One region of the Streptomyces sp. DSM 116793 genome, then DNA from elsewhere that is predicted to be linked to it. Evidence: predicted binding sites of a transcription regulator. Region 1 holds the regulator's gene; each other region holds the start of a gene.
The links. Region 1 encodes HrcA, which represses chaperone genes, less so after heat shock. Its sites were predicted from a motif close to TTNGCACTCNGNNNNNCNGAGTGCNAA; they were not measured.
Positions count from the first base shown of each region.

Region 2: a site for HrcA is predicted at 4,252-4,278, ahead of groES (co-chaperone GroES). Genes of this name have one in related genera too.
Region 3: a site for HrcA is predicted at 2,054-2,080, ahead of ACSMXW_RS15015 (FmdB family zinc ribbon protein). Genes of this name have one in related genera too.

Region 1 is NZ_CM170494.1:2,157,742-2,163,152, reverse strand. Features, by position in the region: gene ACSMXW_RS09045 (MBL fold metallo-hydrolase) at 1-306, shown strand, start outside; gene ACSMXW_RS09040 (DUF3097 domain-containing protein) at 341-1,150, shown strand; gene hrcA (heat-inducible transcriptional repressor HrcA) at 1,671-2,687, shown strand; gene dnaJ (molecular chaperone DnaJ) at 2,688-3,827, shown strand; gene ACSMXW_RS09025 (nitronate monooxygenase) at 3,906-5,054, shown strand; gene ACSMXW_RS09020 (16S rRNA (uracil(1498)-N(3))-methyltransferase) at 5,051-5,411, shown strand, end outside.
Region 2 is NZ_CM170494.1:5,592,519-5,597,929, reverse strand. Features, by position in the region: gene ACSMXW_RS22015 (MOSC domain-containing protein) at 144-875, shown strand; gene ACSMXW_RS22010 (SDR family NAD(P)-dependent oxidoreductase) at 900-1,673, shown strand; gene groL (chaperonin GroEL) at 1,978-3,603, opposite strand; gene groES (co-chaperone GroES) at 3,797-4,105, opposite strand; gene ACSMXW_RS21995 (THUMP-like domain-containing protein) at 4,638-5,411, shown strand, end outside.
Region 3 is NZ_CM170494.1:3,880,095-3,885,505, reverse strand. Features, by position in the region: gene ACSMXW_RS15020 (S-methyl-5'-thioadenosine phosphorylase) at 308-1,159, opposite strand; gene ACSMXW_RS15015 (FmdB family zinc ribbon protein) at 1,686-2,042, opposite strand; gene ACSMXW_RS15010 (potassium/proton antiporter) at 2,431-3,957, opposite strand; gene ACSMXW_RS15005 (penicillin acylase family protein) at 4,357-5,411, shown strand, end outside.

The sequences.
Region 1 (5,411 bases):
GGCGGTGGGGTCCGGGTGGTGCTGGTGAACGCCGGGCCGGGGCACACCGCGCACGACCTGGCCGTGCTGGTGCCGGGCGGCGCGGGGGAGCCGGACGTGGTGTTCTGCGGGGACCTCGTGGAGGAGTCCGGAGAGCCGCAGGCCGGCCCGGACGCCGTCCCCGGCCGGTGGCCGGCGGCCCTGGACCGGCTGCTGGCCCTCGGTGGTCCGGACGCCGTCTACGTACCGGGACACGGTGCCGCGGTGAATGCCGGTTTCGTCCGACGGCAGCGTGATCAACTCGCCCTGCGTTTCGGCGTGTCGTGACCGCCGCGCCGCCGCCTCTTCTATCGTCGGCCGAATGCGCCAGTACTCACCGGACCTCACGCCGCCCTGGAAGAAGCAGCAGCCCGCACCCGAGGTGCCCGCGGAGCCGGGGCTCGTGGTGGAGGAGGCGGGGACCGGGTTCTGCGGTGCCGTGATCCGCTGCGAGGCGGGTACGGTCACGCTGGAGGACCGCTTCGGCAAGCACCGCGCGTTTCCCCTGCACCCCCGCGGCTTCCTGCTGGAGGGCAGGCCGGTGACCCTGGTGCGGCCCGCCGCCGGCGCGCCCGCGGGGCGGGCCCGCACCGCCTCCGGGTCCCTCGCCGTGCCGGGCGCCCGGGCCCGCGTCGCCCGTGCGGGGCGCATCTACGTGGAGGGCCGCCACGACGCCGAGCTCGTCGAGAAGGTGTGGGGCGACGACCTGCGCATCGAGGGTGTGGTGGTCGAGTACCTGGAGGGCGTGGACGACCTCCCGGCGATCGTCGAGGCCTTCGGCCCCGGGCCCGGCGCCCGGCTCGGCGTCCTCGTCGACCACCTGCTGCCCGGCACCAAGGAGTCCCGGATCGCGGCGTCCGTGTCCGGTCCGCACGCCCTGGTCGTCGGTCACCCGTACATCGACGTCTGGGAGGCGGTGAAACCGTCCTCCGTGGGCATCCCCGCCTGGCCCCGCGTGCCGCACGGCCAGGACTGGAAGAAGGGCGTCTGCCGTGCGCTCGGCTGGCCGGAGAACACCGGCGCGGCCTGGCAGCGCATCCTGTCCCGGGTGCGCAGCTACAAGGATCTGGAGCCGGCGCTTCTGGGCCGCGTGGAGGAGCTGATCGACTTCGTCACGGCCCCACCGTCGTGAAGGGCCGCGGCCTCTCGGGGCGCCGACCACGCCCCGACACGGGCACGGGGACTTCAGCGACGGGCCCACGGGAAGCCGTCGCCCCGCCGCCGTCCACAGGGGCCGTCCCGGTCGTGGCCGGGCCACCGGCCGGTGGCGGTCGCTCGCGCCCGCGCGGACCTGCTGCCTACACGCCCAGCAGCGGTCCCTCCGCGGCCCGGTCGCTCGCGCCCGCGCGGACGTGGCTGCCGGACACGGCCGCGGCTCGGAGCCTCCCCCACTGCCCTGGCGGTGTGGGAGGGGCCCCAGGACGCGGCCCCGCGCCCCTGTTCGGGCCACGGCGCCGCCGCCTTGCCCCCGCAGCACCCGTGAGCCGTACACTGGGCGAGTAAAAATTGGCACTCCTGAGCGGCGAGTGCCAGGGGGTGACCGGTCCCGGCGAGTCAGGGATGGGCGGGGCCCAGGGTGGGGAGACCGGACGTAGGGGCCGGGTGTGCGAGGCCGGACGAAGGGTCCGGACGGACAGAGCTGGAGGTGCGCGATGCTCAGTGAACGCAGGCTCGAGGTGCTGCGCGCCATCGTCCAGGACTACGTCGGCACCGAGGAGCCGGTGGGCTCCAAGGCGCTCACCGAGCGTCACAACCTCGGCGTCTCACCGGCGACCGTACGCAATGACATGGCCGCCCTGGAGGACGAGGGCTACATCGCCCAGCCGCACACCAGCGCGGGCCGGATCCCCACGGACAAGGGCTACCGCCTCTTCGTGGACAAGCTCGCCGGCGTCAAGCCGATGACCGCGCCGGAGCGCCGCGCCATCCAGAACTTCCTGGACGGCGCCGTGGACCTCGACGACGTCGTGGCCCGCACGGTCCGGCTGCTCGCCCAGCTCACCCGCCAGGTCGCCGTCGTGCAGTACCCGTCGCTGACCCGTTCCACGGTGCGGCACGTGGAGCTGCTGTCGATGGCCCCGGCGCGGCTGATGCTGGTGCTGATCACGGACACCGGCCGGGTCGAGCAGCGCATGGTGGACTGCCCCGCGCCGTTCGGCGAGACCTCGCTCGCCGACCTGCGCGCGAGGCTGAACAGCCGGATCGGCGGCCGTCGCTTCGCGGACGTGCCGCAGCTCGTGCAGGACCTGCCGGAGGCCTTCGAGGCCGAGGACCGCGGCACCGTCCAGACCGTGCTCTCCACCCTGCTGGAGACCCTGGTGGAGGACACCGAGGAGCGGCTGATGATCGGCGGCACCGCCAACCTCACCCGTTTCGGCCATGATTTCCCCCTCACCATCCGGCCGGTGCTGGAGGCCCTTGAGGAGCAGGTCGTGCTCCTCAAGCTGCTCGGCGAGTCCACGGACTCCGGCATGACGGTACGGATCGGTCATGAGAACGCGCACGAGGGACTCAACTCCACGTCCGTGGTCTCGGTCGGCTACGGTTCGGGCTCAGAGGCAGTCGCCAAGCTCGGCGTGGTAGGACCGACCCGCATGGACTACCCGGGAACGATGGGAGCAGTACGCGCAGTGGCACGTTACGTCGGACAGATCCTGGCGGAGTCGTAAGTGGCCACGGATTACTACGCCGTACTAGGCGTACGCCGAGACGCGTCCCAGGACGAGATCAAGAAGGCGTTCCGGCGGCTCGCCCGCGAGCTGCACCCGGACGTCAATCCCGATCCGAAGACGCAGGAGCGGTTCAAGGAGATCAACGCCGCCTACGAGGTGTTGTCGGACCCGCAGAAGAAGCAGGTCTACGACCTCGGCGGGGACCCGCTGTCCCAGACGGGCGGTGCCGGCGGCCCCGGCGGCTTCGGCGCGGGCGGCTTCGGCAACTTCTCCGACATCATGGACGCCTTCTTCGGAACGGCGTCCCAGCGTGGGCCCAGGTCGCGTACGCGGCGCGGCCAGGACGCGATGATAAGGCTGGAGATCGAGCTCAACGAGGCGGCCTTCGGCACCACCAAGGACATCCAGGTCGACACGGCCGTCGTCTGCTCCACCTGCAACGGCGAGGGTGCCGCGCCCGGCACCACGGCGCAGACCTGTGACATGTGCCGTGGCCGCGGCGAGGTCTCGCAGGTCACCCGGTCCTTCCTGGGCCAGGTCATGACCTCCAGGCCCTGCCCGCAGTGCCAGGGCTTCGGCACCGTCGTGCCCACCCCCTGCCCGGAGTGCGCGGGCGACGGCCGCATCCGCTCCCGCCGCACCCTCACCGTCAAGATCCCCGCGGGCGTCGACAACGGCACCCGGATCCAGCTCGCCGGCGAGGGCGAGGTCGGCCCGGGCGGCGGCCCGGCGGGCGACCTCTACGTGGAGATCCACGAACTGCCCCACCAGGTCTTCCAGCGCCGCGGCGACGACCTGCACTGCACGGTCACCATCCCCATGACCGCGGGCGCACTCGGCACCAAGGTGCCGCTGGAGACCCTGGACGGCCTGGAGGAGGTCGACATCCGGCCCGGCACCCAGTCCGGCCAGTCGATCCCGCTGCACGGCCGGGGCATCACCCACCTGCGGGGCGGCGGCCGCGGTGACCTGATCGTGCACGTCGAGGTGCAGACCCCCGCCAAGCTCGACCCCGAGCAGGAGCGACTGCTCAGGGAGCTGGCCAAACTCCGCGGCGAGGAGCGTCCGACCGGACAGTTCCAGCCAGGCCAGCAGGGCCTGTTCTCCCGGCTGAAGGACGCCTTCAACGGCCGATGACGTCGGTCGGTGACCAGGGCATATGCCGTGCGTAAGGCTGGTTTCGGACTTGTGTGGGGGACGTGACACCATGCGGTCATGTCCTCCGCACTGACCGATCTCCTCTCCTCACCGGACGCCCTCCCGATCGTGCAGGCTCCGATGGCGGGCGGCGCCTCCTGTCCGCGGCTGACCGCCGCCGTCTGCGAGGCCGGAGGGCTCGGTTTCCTCGCCGCCGGCTACAAGACCGCCGACGGGATGTACCACGAGATCAAGCAGGTGCGCGGGCTCACCGACCGGCCCTTCGGCGTCAACCTCTTCCTCCCGCAGCCCGAGTACGCGGACCCGGCCGCCATCGACGTCTACCGGGAGCAGCTCGCCGGTGAGGCCTCCTGGTACGAGACGGACCTCGGCGACCCGGACTGCAACCGCGACGACGGCTACGACGCCAAGCTCGCCGTCCTGCTCGACGACCCGGTGCCCGTGGTCTCGTTCACCTTCGGCTGCCCCAAGGACGAGGTGCTCGCCGCCCTCGCCCGGGCCGGCACCGTCACCGTGGTGACCGCCACCACCCCCGAGGAGGCCCGCGCCGCCGAGCAGGCCGGCGCCGACGCGGTCTGCCTCCAGGGCGTCGAGGCGGGCGGCCACCAGGGCACCCACCGCGACCAGCCCGAGCGTGACGGCGCCGGCTACGGGCTGCTCACCCTGGTCGCCGAGGCCCGCGAGGCGGTGCGCGTACCGCTGATCGCCGCGGGCGGGCTGATGCGCGGCACACAGATCGCCGCGGTGCTCGCCGCCGGGGCCGTCGCCGGACAGCTCGGCACGGCCTTCCTCGTCACCCCCGAATCGGGCGCCCACCCGCTGCACAAGGAGGCCGTCACCGGCTCCCTCTTCGCCCATACCGAACTCACCCGCGCCTTCACCGGCCGCCCCGCCCGGAGCCTGGTCAACCGCTTCATGCGGGAGCACGGCCCGTACGCCCCCGCCGCCTATCCGCAGGTGCACCACCTGACCGCGCCGCTGCGCCGCGCCGCCGCGGAGGCCGGCGATCAGCAGGGCATGCCGCTGTGGGCGGGCCAGGGCTACCGGATGTCCCGCGAGCTGCCTGCCGGCCGGCTCGTGGAGGTGCTGGCCGCGGAGCTGGACGACGCCAGGACGGCCGCCTGGGCGCCGCCCCGCAGACCGGGGCACCTCGCACCGCCCGACGCGCCCGCGGACACCGTGGACCACGACGGCGGTGTGGCGTGACGGCGCCCGTCTTCGTCGCCCAAGACCTCGGCGCGCCCGAGGGCGCCGGCTCCCCCGGCGATCCCCTCCCGGCCGCCCCGGGCCCCGCCGAGGGCCCCCGGTACGTGCTCGACGGGCCCGAGGGTCGGCACGCCGTCTCCGTGAAGCGGCTGCGGCCAGGCGAGGAGGCCGTGCTCACGGACGGCGCCGGGCACTGGGCCGCCTGCGTCGTGCTCGGCACCGAGGGCAAGGACCGACTGGTGCTCGGCAGGGGCCCCGTACGCCAGGAACCCGCCCCCGAGCCCCGCATCACCGTCGTCCAGGCCCTGCCCAAGGGCGACCGCGGCGAGCGGGCCGTGGAGACCATGACGGAGACCG
Region 2 (5,411 bases), 3.4 Mb from region 1:
TTTCTGCACAGCCGGGTCACCGCCGGACACAGCCTGGTCGCAGCCGGGCGCGCGGTAGCAGCGTGGCCTGAACCTGCCGGATCCCTCGGGGGCGGCCCGGGAGCGGTTGGGCCGCGGGTGCCGGGACGGCTTAGCGTTCCGGCATGAGACTTCTGTCCCTGAACGTGGGCCGCCCCAAGTCCGTTCCGTACACGGGTCAGCCGGAGGGGGTGACCGGCATCGACAAGCGGCCGGTGGCCGGGCCGGTGCGGGTGGCGGCGCCCGGCCCCAAGGGGCGCGGGGGAAGCGGGGTGGCCGGTGACGCGGTCTGCGACACCAGGAACCACGGCGGGAACGACCAGGCCGTGTACGCCTTCGCCCGTGAGGACCTGGACGACTGGCAGGACGTGCTGGGCGCGCCGCTGCCGGACGGGATCTTCGGCGAGAACCTCACGACCCAGGGGGTGGACGTGTCCGGCGCCCGGATCGGCGAGCGGTGGCGGATCGGCCCGGATCTGGTCCTGGAGGTGACCAGCGGGCGGATTCCGTGCCGGACGTTCGCGGGAGAGCTGGACGCGCGGGTGCCGGGCGGCCGCACGGAGCACTGGGTGAAGCGCTTCACGGAGCGCGGGGCGCCGGGTGCCTACCTGCGGGTGATCGAGCCGGGCGAGATCCGCGCCGGCGACCCCATCGAGCTCGTGCACCGCCCCGACCACGAGGTGACCGTCGCCCTGCAGTTCCGCGCCGTCACAGGCGAGAGGCGGCTGCTGCCCCGGCTGCTCGCGGCCGGCGAGGCCCTGCACCCGGAGGCGCTGGAGCAGGCCCGCGCGTACCTGGCCCGGGAAGGGCACGGGCCGGTCGCGCTCGACGGGGGGCGTGCGCCGGGGGCGGAGTGACTCCGGGATCACTAACCTTGCTCCATGACAACGGCTCTGATTACGGGATCCACCTCGGGCATCGGCGCCGCCTTCGCGCGGCGTCTGGCGGCGGACGGGCACAATCTGGTCCTGGTGGCGCGCACCACGGAGCGGCTGCAGGAACAGGCCACCGAGCTGCACGACAGGCACGGCATCGAGGCCCAGGTGCTCTCCGCCGACCTCGCCGCGGAGCGGGGCATCGAGGCGGTGGCGGCGCGGTTGTCCGACCTGACCAGCCCGGTCGACCTGCTGGTGAACAACGCCGGGTTCGGCAACAAGGGCCGTTATCTCCAGGTGCCGATCATGGACGAGCTGACCATGCTCAGGGTGCACTGCGAGGCAGTGCTGAGGCTGACGTCGGCCGCGGCCGAGCCGATGCGGGAGCGGCGCCGCGGTGCCATCGTCAACGTCTCGTCGGTCGCCGCGTTCGTGCCCCGCGGGACCTACGGTGCGTCCAAGGCGTGGGTGGTGCAGTTCACCGAGGGCGCGGCGCGGGACCTGGCCGGGTCGGGCGTCAGGATGATGGCGTTGTGCCCCGGGTTCGTCCGTACGGAGTTCCACGAGCGGGCCGGTATGGACACCGGCAGCATCCCCAACTGGATGTGGCTCGACGCGGACAAGGTGGTGGATGCGGCTCTCGCCGACCTCGCGCGTGGGCGGACCGTGTCGATTCCGGATCCCCGCTACAAGGCCCTCATGGGCCTTGCGAGACTGACCCCTCGCCGGTTGCTCGGCGGCATCGCGTCCAGGACGGGCCGCTCGTACGGCCCACGCTGAGCACGGCGCGCCCTTAGGACACGGGGAACCGGGCCCGCACCCCACCGCCCGCCGGTGGCCCGGCTGCGAGTGAAACAGCCCCCTTGGGAGGGTGACGACGCGACGCGCCTCGTCGGGGCTGATCGCGTAGTTCCCCGCGCCCCTTCCCGGACGAGCCCTCACACACGGCTGGGCCCAGCCCACCCAGGCGCGCGGGGAACTACGCACCCACCACCCGTCCCCCCGCGCCGGGAAAGCCGGAGGCCCGGCACCCCCGGGAACGGGGGTGCCGGGCCTCGGTCGGGTGCCGGGGTACCGGGACCGCTCAGTGGGCGTGGCTGTGCCCGTGGCCGCCGGCCTCGGACTCCTCCTCCGCCGGCTTCTCGACGACCAGCGTCTCGGTCGTCAGCAGCAGCGAGGCGATCGACGCGGCGTTCTCCAGCGCGGAGCGGGTGACCTTGACCGGGTCGATGACGCCCTGCTTGACCAGGTCGCCGTACTCACCGCTCGCGGCGTTGTAGCCCTCGCCCTTGCCGAGCTCGGCGACCTTGGAGGCGATGACGTAGCCCTCCAGGCCGGCGTTCTCGGCGATCCAGCGCAGCGGCTCGACCACGGCGCGGCGGACGACGGCGACACCGGTGGCCTCGTCGCCCTCCTTGCCGAGGCTGCCCTCGAGCACCTTGGCGGCGTGCACCAGCGCGGAGCCACCACCGGAGACGATGCCCTCCTCGACCGCGGCGCGGGTCGCGGAGATGGCGTCCTCCAGGCGGTGCTTCTTCTCCTTCAGCTCCACCTCGGTGGCGGCGCCGACCTTGATCACGCACACGCCGCCGGCCAGCTTCGCGAGGCGCTCCTGGAGCTTCTCGCGGTCCCAGTCGGAGTCGGTGGTCTCGATCTCGGCCTTGATCTGGGCGATCCGGGCCTGGACGTCCTCGCCCTTGCCGCCGCCGTCGACGATGGTGGTGTCGTCCTTGGTGACGGTGACGCGGCGAGCGGTGCCGAGCACGTCGAGGCCGACCTGGTCGAGCTTGAGGCCGACCTCCTCGGCGATGACGGTGGCACCGGTGAGGGTGGCCATGTCGCCGAGCATCGCCTTGCGGCGGTCGCCGAAGCCGGGGGCCTTCACCGCGACGGCGTTGAAGGTGCCGCGGATCTTGTTGACGACCAGGGTGGACAGGGCCTCACCCTCGACGTCCTCCGCGATGATCAGCAGCGGCTTGGAGGAGTTGGCCTGGATGACCTTCTCCAGCAGCGGCAGCAGGTCCGCGATGGCGGAGATCTTGCCCTGGTGGATCAGGATGTACGGGTCGTCGAGGACGGCCTCCATGCGCTCCTGGTCCGTGACGAAGTACGGCGACAGGTAGCCCTTGTCGAAGGCCATGCCCTCGGTGAAGTCCAGTTCGAGACCGAAGGTGTTGGACTCCTCGACGGTGATGACGCCGTCCTTGCCGACCTTGTCCATCGCCTCGGCGATCAGCTCGCCGACCTGCTGGTCCTGCGCGGAGAGCGCGGCGACGGCGGCGATGTCGGACTTCTCGTCGATCGGGCGGGCCGAGGCGAGCAGGTCGTCGGAGACGGCCTTGACGGCCGCGTCGATGCCCTTCTTCAGCGCGGCCGGGGAGGCACCCGCGGCGACGTTGCGCAGGCCCTCCTTGACCAGCGCCTGCGCGAGCACGGTGGCGGTGGTGGTGCCGTCACCCGCGATGTCGTTGGTCTTGGTCGCCACCTCCTTCACCAGCTGGGCGCCGAGGTTCTCGTACGGGTCGTCGATCTCCACCTCACGGGCGATGGTCACGCCGTCGTTGGTGATGGTCGGCGCGCCGAACTTCTTGTCGATGACGACATTGCGGCCCTTGGGGCCGATGGTCACCTTGACCGTGTCGGCCAGCTTGTTGACGCCGCGTTCGAGGGCGCGACGGGCGTCCTCGTCGAACTTAAGAATCTTCGCCATGGGAGCGTTTCAGTCCTCTCGGTTGCGATCCTGGGCCGCTGCCGTGAACGGCCGCCATCGCGGGGAAAGCCGACTGCGCCCCGGGCGCCCGGCTTCTTGTCGTCGCGGGGGCCAGGGGCGCAGTCACATGCGAAACGTGGGGGTCGGGACGGGACTCGGGGGTCCCGGACCCCTCACCCGGTGTGTCGTCTTCTTACTTCTCGACGATCGCGAGGACGTCGCGCGCCGAGAGGACGAGGTAGTCCTCGCCGTTGTACTTGACCTCGGTGCCGCCGTACTTGCTGTAGAGCACGACGTCGCCGTCCTTCACGTCGAGCGGCAGGCGCTCGCCGTTCTCGAAACGGCCCGGGCCGACGGCCAGGACGACGCCCTCCTGGGGCTTCTCCTTCGCGGTGTCCGGAATGACCAGGCCCGAGGCCGTGGTCTGCTCTGCGTCCAGCGGCTGGACCACGATGCGGTCCTCGAGCGGCTTGATGGCAACCTTGGTGCTGGCGGTCGTCACGATCCGACCTCCCCCTTCGGAGATCTCACGGGGTTGACTGTCTGAGGTGGCGACCAGGTGGATCCGTCGTCGCGGGTGCCGGACCTGCCCGTCGCTTCGTTGGCACTCTCCATTGTGGAGTGCCAGAGCCGAGACTATGACCGGGATTAGCACTCGGTCAAGCGGAGTGCCAACGCCACGCGGGACGCGCCCTTCCGGGCCCCTCCCCGCGCGCCCCCGGCCCGCTCCTTCGGACGTCCCGTTCAGGCGCGGTCCCCCGGCCCGGCCACCGCGTACCCCCGGGAGGCCGCCGTCCCCGGCGGTGGGCACAGCGCTGTCCGGCATGGTGCCGCGCCGAGCGCTGTCCGGCATGGTGCCGCGCCGCCCGCGGCCGCGGACACGGCTGGGCGCGATATCCCCCGGACGCAGCACATGCTCCGCTCCCCGGTACTCCATCCGGGGCGCCTCCGCGGGGGGCGCGGGGAACCGCGCGGACGGCCCCGGGGGCGCCCGCGGACCACCGGGGCGAGCCCGGTGGTCCGGCTGGCCCACAATGGGCCGGGTGAACGACGAGGTGAACCACGCGGTGGACCGGCTCGCCGCCCTGCGCACCGCCGAGGGCCGCGCCCTGCTCGACGAGGTACGGGACGTCCGGCCGGGCGAGGAGCTGGCCGCGGCGACCCGGCTGCGCCGGTCGCACCCCCCGGACCTGGTCTCCGCGGCCCTCACCCAGGCCCGGCTGCGACGGCGCGCCGAGGCGAAGTTCGGGGCGGCGGACGCCCACCGGATGTTCTTCACGGCGGACGGCGTGGAGCAGGCGACCCGCGGCAGTGTCGCGGCGCACCGCGCGGAGCGGTTCCGTGCGCTGGGGGTGCGGTCCGTGGCCGATCTGTGCTGCGGGATCGGCGGCGACGCCATCGCCCTGGCGCGCGCGGGCATCACCGTGCGCGCCGTCGACCGCTCGCCGCTGGCGTGCGCCGTGGCGCGGGCCAACGCGGAGGCGCTGGGCCTCGCCGACCGCATCGAGGTCGTCGAGGCGGACGTCACGGAGGCCGACACGGCGCCGTACGACGCCGTGTTCGCCGATCCCGCGCGCCGCTTCCAGGGGGCGGCCCGAAGGGCCTTCGCCGAGGGGGGCGGTGGGGCGGGGCGGGGCGGCCGGGGCCGGATCTTCCGGCCGGAGGACTACTCACCGCCGCTGTCCTGGGCCGTCGAGACGGCGCGGCGTGCGCCGTGCGCGGCGCTGAAGACGGCGCCAGGCATCCCGTACGAGGCGATTCCCGAGGGCGTCGAGACGGAGTGGATCTCGGACGCGGGTGAGGTGAAG
Region 3 (5,411 bases), 1.7 Mb from region 1:
GAAGGAGAGGAGCCGGAAGGAGAGGAATCGGGAGAGGACGAGGGGAACTGGGACATGACGACCACCGCCTGCGTAAGAGTCCGGAGAGGCCCTCCCACGATGCGGCGATCTGCCGGATCCCGCTGAGGCCCGTGGACAACTCACCGGTTGTGGATAACTTCCTCACCCGAAGGTGAGGCTCCGCCGCCCCGGCGCAGGAGGCGTGCCATCCGTCATGGCCGCGAGCCACTCAGGCGTTCACCGGCTCCGGCACCGTCACCGGGCTCCTCCCCCGCTCCGGCCTCACCGGTGCAGGCGGCACCGTGCCTCACGGCAGCACGATCCCCGTCTCCAGACCGTTCAGCGCACCGCCGCACAGGCACTCCCGGCCCGCCTCCGCCGGCAGTTCGGCCACCGCGTCGAACAGCACCGTGCGCAGCCGGCCCACATTGGCGGCGAACACCTTCAGCACCTCCTCGTGCACCACGCCCTCGCCGGTCTCGGCGCCCGCGTCCAGGTCGGTGACCAGGGTGATCGAGGTGTAGCAGAGCTCCAGCTCGCGGGCGAGTGCCGCCTCCGGGTGGCCGGTCATGCCGACGACGGACCAGCCCTGGGCCGCGTGCCAGCGGGACTCGGCACGGGTCGAGAAGCGGGGGCCCTCGACGACCACGAGGGTGCCGCCGTCCACCGGCTCCCAGTCGCGGCCGCGGGCCGCCTTGACGGCGATCCGGCGCCCGGTCGGGCAGTAGGGGTCGGCGAGGGACACGTGGACCACCTTCGGGGTCGTGCCGTCCGGCAGCGGCTCCCCGTCGAAGTAGCTGTTCGCCCGGCTCTTCGTGCGGTCCACGAGCTGATCGGGAACGAGGAGGGTGCCCGGCCCGTACTCGGGCTGCAGACCCCCCACGGCGCACGGGGCCAGCACCTGGCGGACGCCCACGGCGCGCAGCGCCCACAGGTTCGCGCGGTAGTTGATCCGGTGCGGGGGCAGGTGGTGGCCGCGGCCGTGCCGGGGGAGAAAGGCCACCCGGCGGCCCGCGACCTCACCCACGAAGAGCGAGTCGCTCGGCGCCCCGTAAGGGGTGTCCACCTGGACCTCGGTGACGTCCTCGATGAAGGAGTAGAAGCCGGAGCCGCCGATGACACCGATCTCGGCCTGCGTCGCGTTCGCCTTGTTCGCCATGGTCAGCACAGTATCCGGACAAGATTGCGACCGAGACCCGCCGTGGGAACGGCCGGGTCTCGTGAGGACTGCCACCGCGGTCCCGCGGGCACCGGCGCACCGACGGCCCACCAAGGAAGGAGCACGGGGAGGCACGCAACCGCCCGCTGCGCCGCCGAAGAACTCCTGAGCCGCAGACGAGCGGCTCGGCGGGCCCGGCCGACGGGCTACCAAGCGGGCCGAGAAGCCGATCCGCCGATGAACCGGCCCATCGACGGGCCGATCCGCCGGTCCACCGACGAGCCGACCCACCGACGAGCCGCTCCGCCGACGAGCCGGTCCGCCGACCCACCGACGAGCCGCTCCGCCGACGAGCCGGTCCGCCGACCCACCGACGAGCCGCTCCGCCGATGAGCTGCTGACCCCGAGAAGCCGCTCGGCCAGCCCGCTGACGAGGCGATGGACTACTGAGCCAGAGGGAGCTGCACGGCCAGCCCGCCGCGAAGGCGCCCCGCGGCTGCCGAGCCCCGGTCCGGCCCCCGCGCCGCTAAGCCGCCGAAGAACTGGTGCTGGTGCTTGAGGACGACGACGAGCCGGAGTCCTTCGAGCCCGATCCCGACCCCGAACCCGAACCCGAGCCGGATCCGGACGAGGAGGAAGCCGAGTCCGAGGAGGAGCCCGACGTCTTCGACCCGGACGACGACTTCGAGGACGACCCGTTGGACGAGCTACGGCTGTCGTTCCGGTAGAAGCCCGATCCCTTGAAGACGATGCCGACGGCGGAGAACACCTTCTTCAGGCGGCCACCGCAGTTGGGGCACTCGGTCAGGGCGTCGTCGGTGAACTTCTGCACCGCCTCGAGGCCCTCGCCGCACTCGGTGCACTGGTACTGATAGGTCGGCACTGGTCTTCCTCCTGGCACTCTCACTCGTTGAGTGCTAACGACGGTCCATAGTGACGTATTCCGCGGTGGGAGTCCACTGCCATGGGGGCGCGGTGATCCACGCCACGCGCGCGGGGGACGTGCGGGGGAGCCCCCTCCGCGCACCGCGGAGCCGCCGCCGCGCGCTCCACCCAGGTTGATGCCCAGGCCGGCGCCCAGGTCGGCGCCCAGGCCGGCGCCCAGGCCGGCGCCCAGGTCGGCGCCCTGGCCGGCGGCCTGATCGGCGCCCTGGCCGGCGGCCTGATCGGCGCCCTGGCCGGCGGCCTGATCGGGGCCCGTTCACGGGCCGGCCAGTGGCCTGGTCGGCGCCCCGCTCAGCGGCCCAGCCACCAGCCCGGTCGACGACCGGTCAGTGGCCCCGCGCGGGCCCCCGGCGATCGCCCTGCTCTCCACCGGTCCCCAGCCACCCGGCGAGCTTGCCGCCGCGGGCGACCGCGCGCAGTCGGCGTTCCGCGGCGTCCCGCACCGGGTCCGTCGCCACCACCAGGAGCTCGTCGCCCTGCCGCAGCAGGGTGGTGGGCAGCGGGACGAACGAGGCGCCGTCGCGCACCACCAGGGTGACCGCGGAGCCCAGGGGGAGCCGCAGCTCGTTGATCTCGACGCCGTTCATCCGGGAGCCCTCGGGGATCGACACCGACAGCAGATGGCCGCGCAGCCGCTCCAGGGGCGCCGCCTCGATGCCGAGGTCGGCCGCGCCCTCCTCGTCGCCCAGGTGCAGCTTTCTGGCCAGCCAGGGCAGGGTCGGGCCCTGGACGAGGGTGTAGACCACCACCAGGACGAAGACCATGTTGAAGATCCGGCGGCTGTCGTGGACGCCGGTCACCATCGGGATGGTGGCCAGGATGATGGGCACGGCGCCGCGCAGCCCGGCCCACGACAGCAGGGCCTTCTCCCGCCACGGCATGCGGAACGGCAGCAGACTGAACACGACGCCCACGGGCCGGGCCACCACCGTCAGCACCAGGCCGATGATCAGCGCGGGCAGGATGTCGTCCACCAGGTCGTGCGGGGTGGCCAGCAGTCCGAGCAGGACGAACATGCCGATCTGCGCCATCCAGCCGAGCCCTTCGGCGAAGCCCCGGGTGGCGGGCCAGTGCGGCAGCCGGGAGTTGCCCAGCAGCACCGCCGCGAGGTACACGGCGAGGAAGCCGCTGCCGTGCGCCAGCGCGCCGGCGGCGTACGCGGTGACGGCGATCGCCAGCACCGCGATCGGATAGAGGCCGGAGGCGGGCAGGGCCACCCTCCGCAGGCCGTAGGCGCCCATCCAGGCGACGGCGATCCCGATCGCGGCGCCGATCGCGAGCTCCATGGCGATCTCTCCCAGCAGCGCGTACCAGTGCTCCACGGGGCCCCTGCTGGAGAAGGCCACCACAAGGATGACGACAGGGGCGTCGTTGAAGCCCGACTCGGCCTCCAGGACGCCGGTGATGCGGGACGGCAGCGGCACCTTGCGCAGGACGGAGAAGACCGCGGCGGCGTCGGTCGACGACACCACCGCGCCGATGATGAGGGACTGCCGCCACTCGAGCCCGGCCAGGTAGTGCGCCGCGGTCGCCGTGACTCCCACGCTCACGGCGACACCCACCAGGGAGAGCGCCACGGCGGCCGGCAGGACGGGCTTGATCTGACTCCACTTGGTGCCCAGGCCGCCCTCGGCCAGGATCACCACCAGGGCCGCGTACCCGACCATCTGAGTCAGCTCGGCGTTGTCGAAGGCGATGTTGCCGATGCCGTCCTGCCCCATGGCGATGCCGATGCCCAGGTAGACGAGCAGGCTGGGGAGCCCGCTGCGGGACGAGAGACGGACCGCCACCACCGCGACGAGCAGCACGAGCGAGCAGACGAGCAGGAGCTGGTTGAGGTCGTGGACAGTCAGCGGCCGTTCCTTCCCCTTCTGGGTCCGAGTGCCCTTCTGGGCCCAAGTGCCGTCCCGGCGCACGGGCCTGTGCACGCGCGCGTGCCGCGTCCGCGCACCTGGCACCCGCGCCGGGCACCTCCAGGTACTTCGTTACCTTACCTAATCGTTAACGCTTCCTTGACGCGTTCCCGGCAGTCGGTCGCGGCCGGCAGGCTCCCTCGGGGTGCCGCGGTGGCCGGAGAAGGTCTGAAGAGCCATGGCCGCGTCCGGGGCCCACAGCTCCTGCGCCTATGGTTGCTCCAGCGCTCTCGCGCCACCGGCCGAACGGCCGCCCGCACTTGCGCCCGTACGTCCCAGCCCGCACGTTCCCGACCGCCCGTTCCGCCCTGCCGCTCGCGAAGGACTGCAAGGACAGCGATGCCCTCCACCACCACCGCCTCTTCCGGTCGAAAGTCCGGCAAGTCCGGCCGAAAGAAGGGGCGCCGTGCGCGTCTCCTTGTGCTGGTTCTGGTCCTGGCCATCGTTGTGGGCGTCGGCTATGGCGCGTACTGGAGCGTCAGCACAGTGCGTGCCTCCTTCCCGCAGACCAAGGGGTCGGTCAGGCTGCACGGTCTGGACGGTCCGGTGGACGTGAAGCGGGACTCGTATGGCGTCCCGCAGATCTATGCCTCCTCCGACGAGGACCTGTTCATGGCGCAGGGCTATGTGCAGGCCCAGGACCGGTTCTGGGAGATGGACGTCCGCCGTCATACGACCTCCGGGCGGCTCTCCGAGATGTTCGGCAAGAGCCAGATCAAGACCGACGAATACCTCCGCACGCTCGGCTGGTACCGGGTGGCGCAGGAGGAGTACGACTCCAAGCTCTCGCCCGCGACCAAGAAGTACCTCCAGGCGTACTCCAAGGGAGTCAACGCGTACCTGGCGGGCAAGGACGGTGCCGACATCTCGGTCGAGTACGCCGCCCTGGGCTTCAGCAACGACTACAAGCCGCAGAAGTGGACCCCGGTCGACTCGGTCTCCTGGCTGAAGGCGATGGCCTGGGATCTGCGCGGCAACATGCAGGACGAGATCGACCGCTCTCTGATGACGAGCCGGCTGAGCGCAGCCCAGATCAAGGACCTCTACCCGGAGTACCCCTACGGCCTGCACAAGCCCATCGTCCAGGAAGGCTCCTACAACGCCGTCACGGACACGTTCGACGGCACCGGGACCACCCAGGAGAGCACCGGGACCCCCCAGGGGAACGCGGGCACCACCCAGGGGAGCGTGGGCACCACTCAGGGGGGCGCCGGGTCCGCCGGAGGCTCGGTGACCGGCCAGCAGGCGAGTGACCCGGCGGGCACCGGGCTCGCGGGCGACGCCGCCGCCCCCGGCGGCCTGCAGAGCCAGCTGTCGGCCGTCTCGGACGTGCTGGACGGGGTGCCGTCCGTCTTCGGGCCGAGCGGCAGCGGCATCGGGTCGAACTCCTGGGT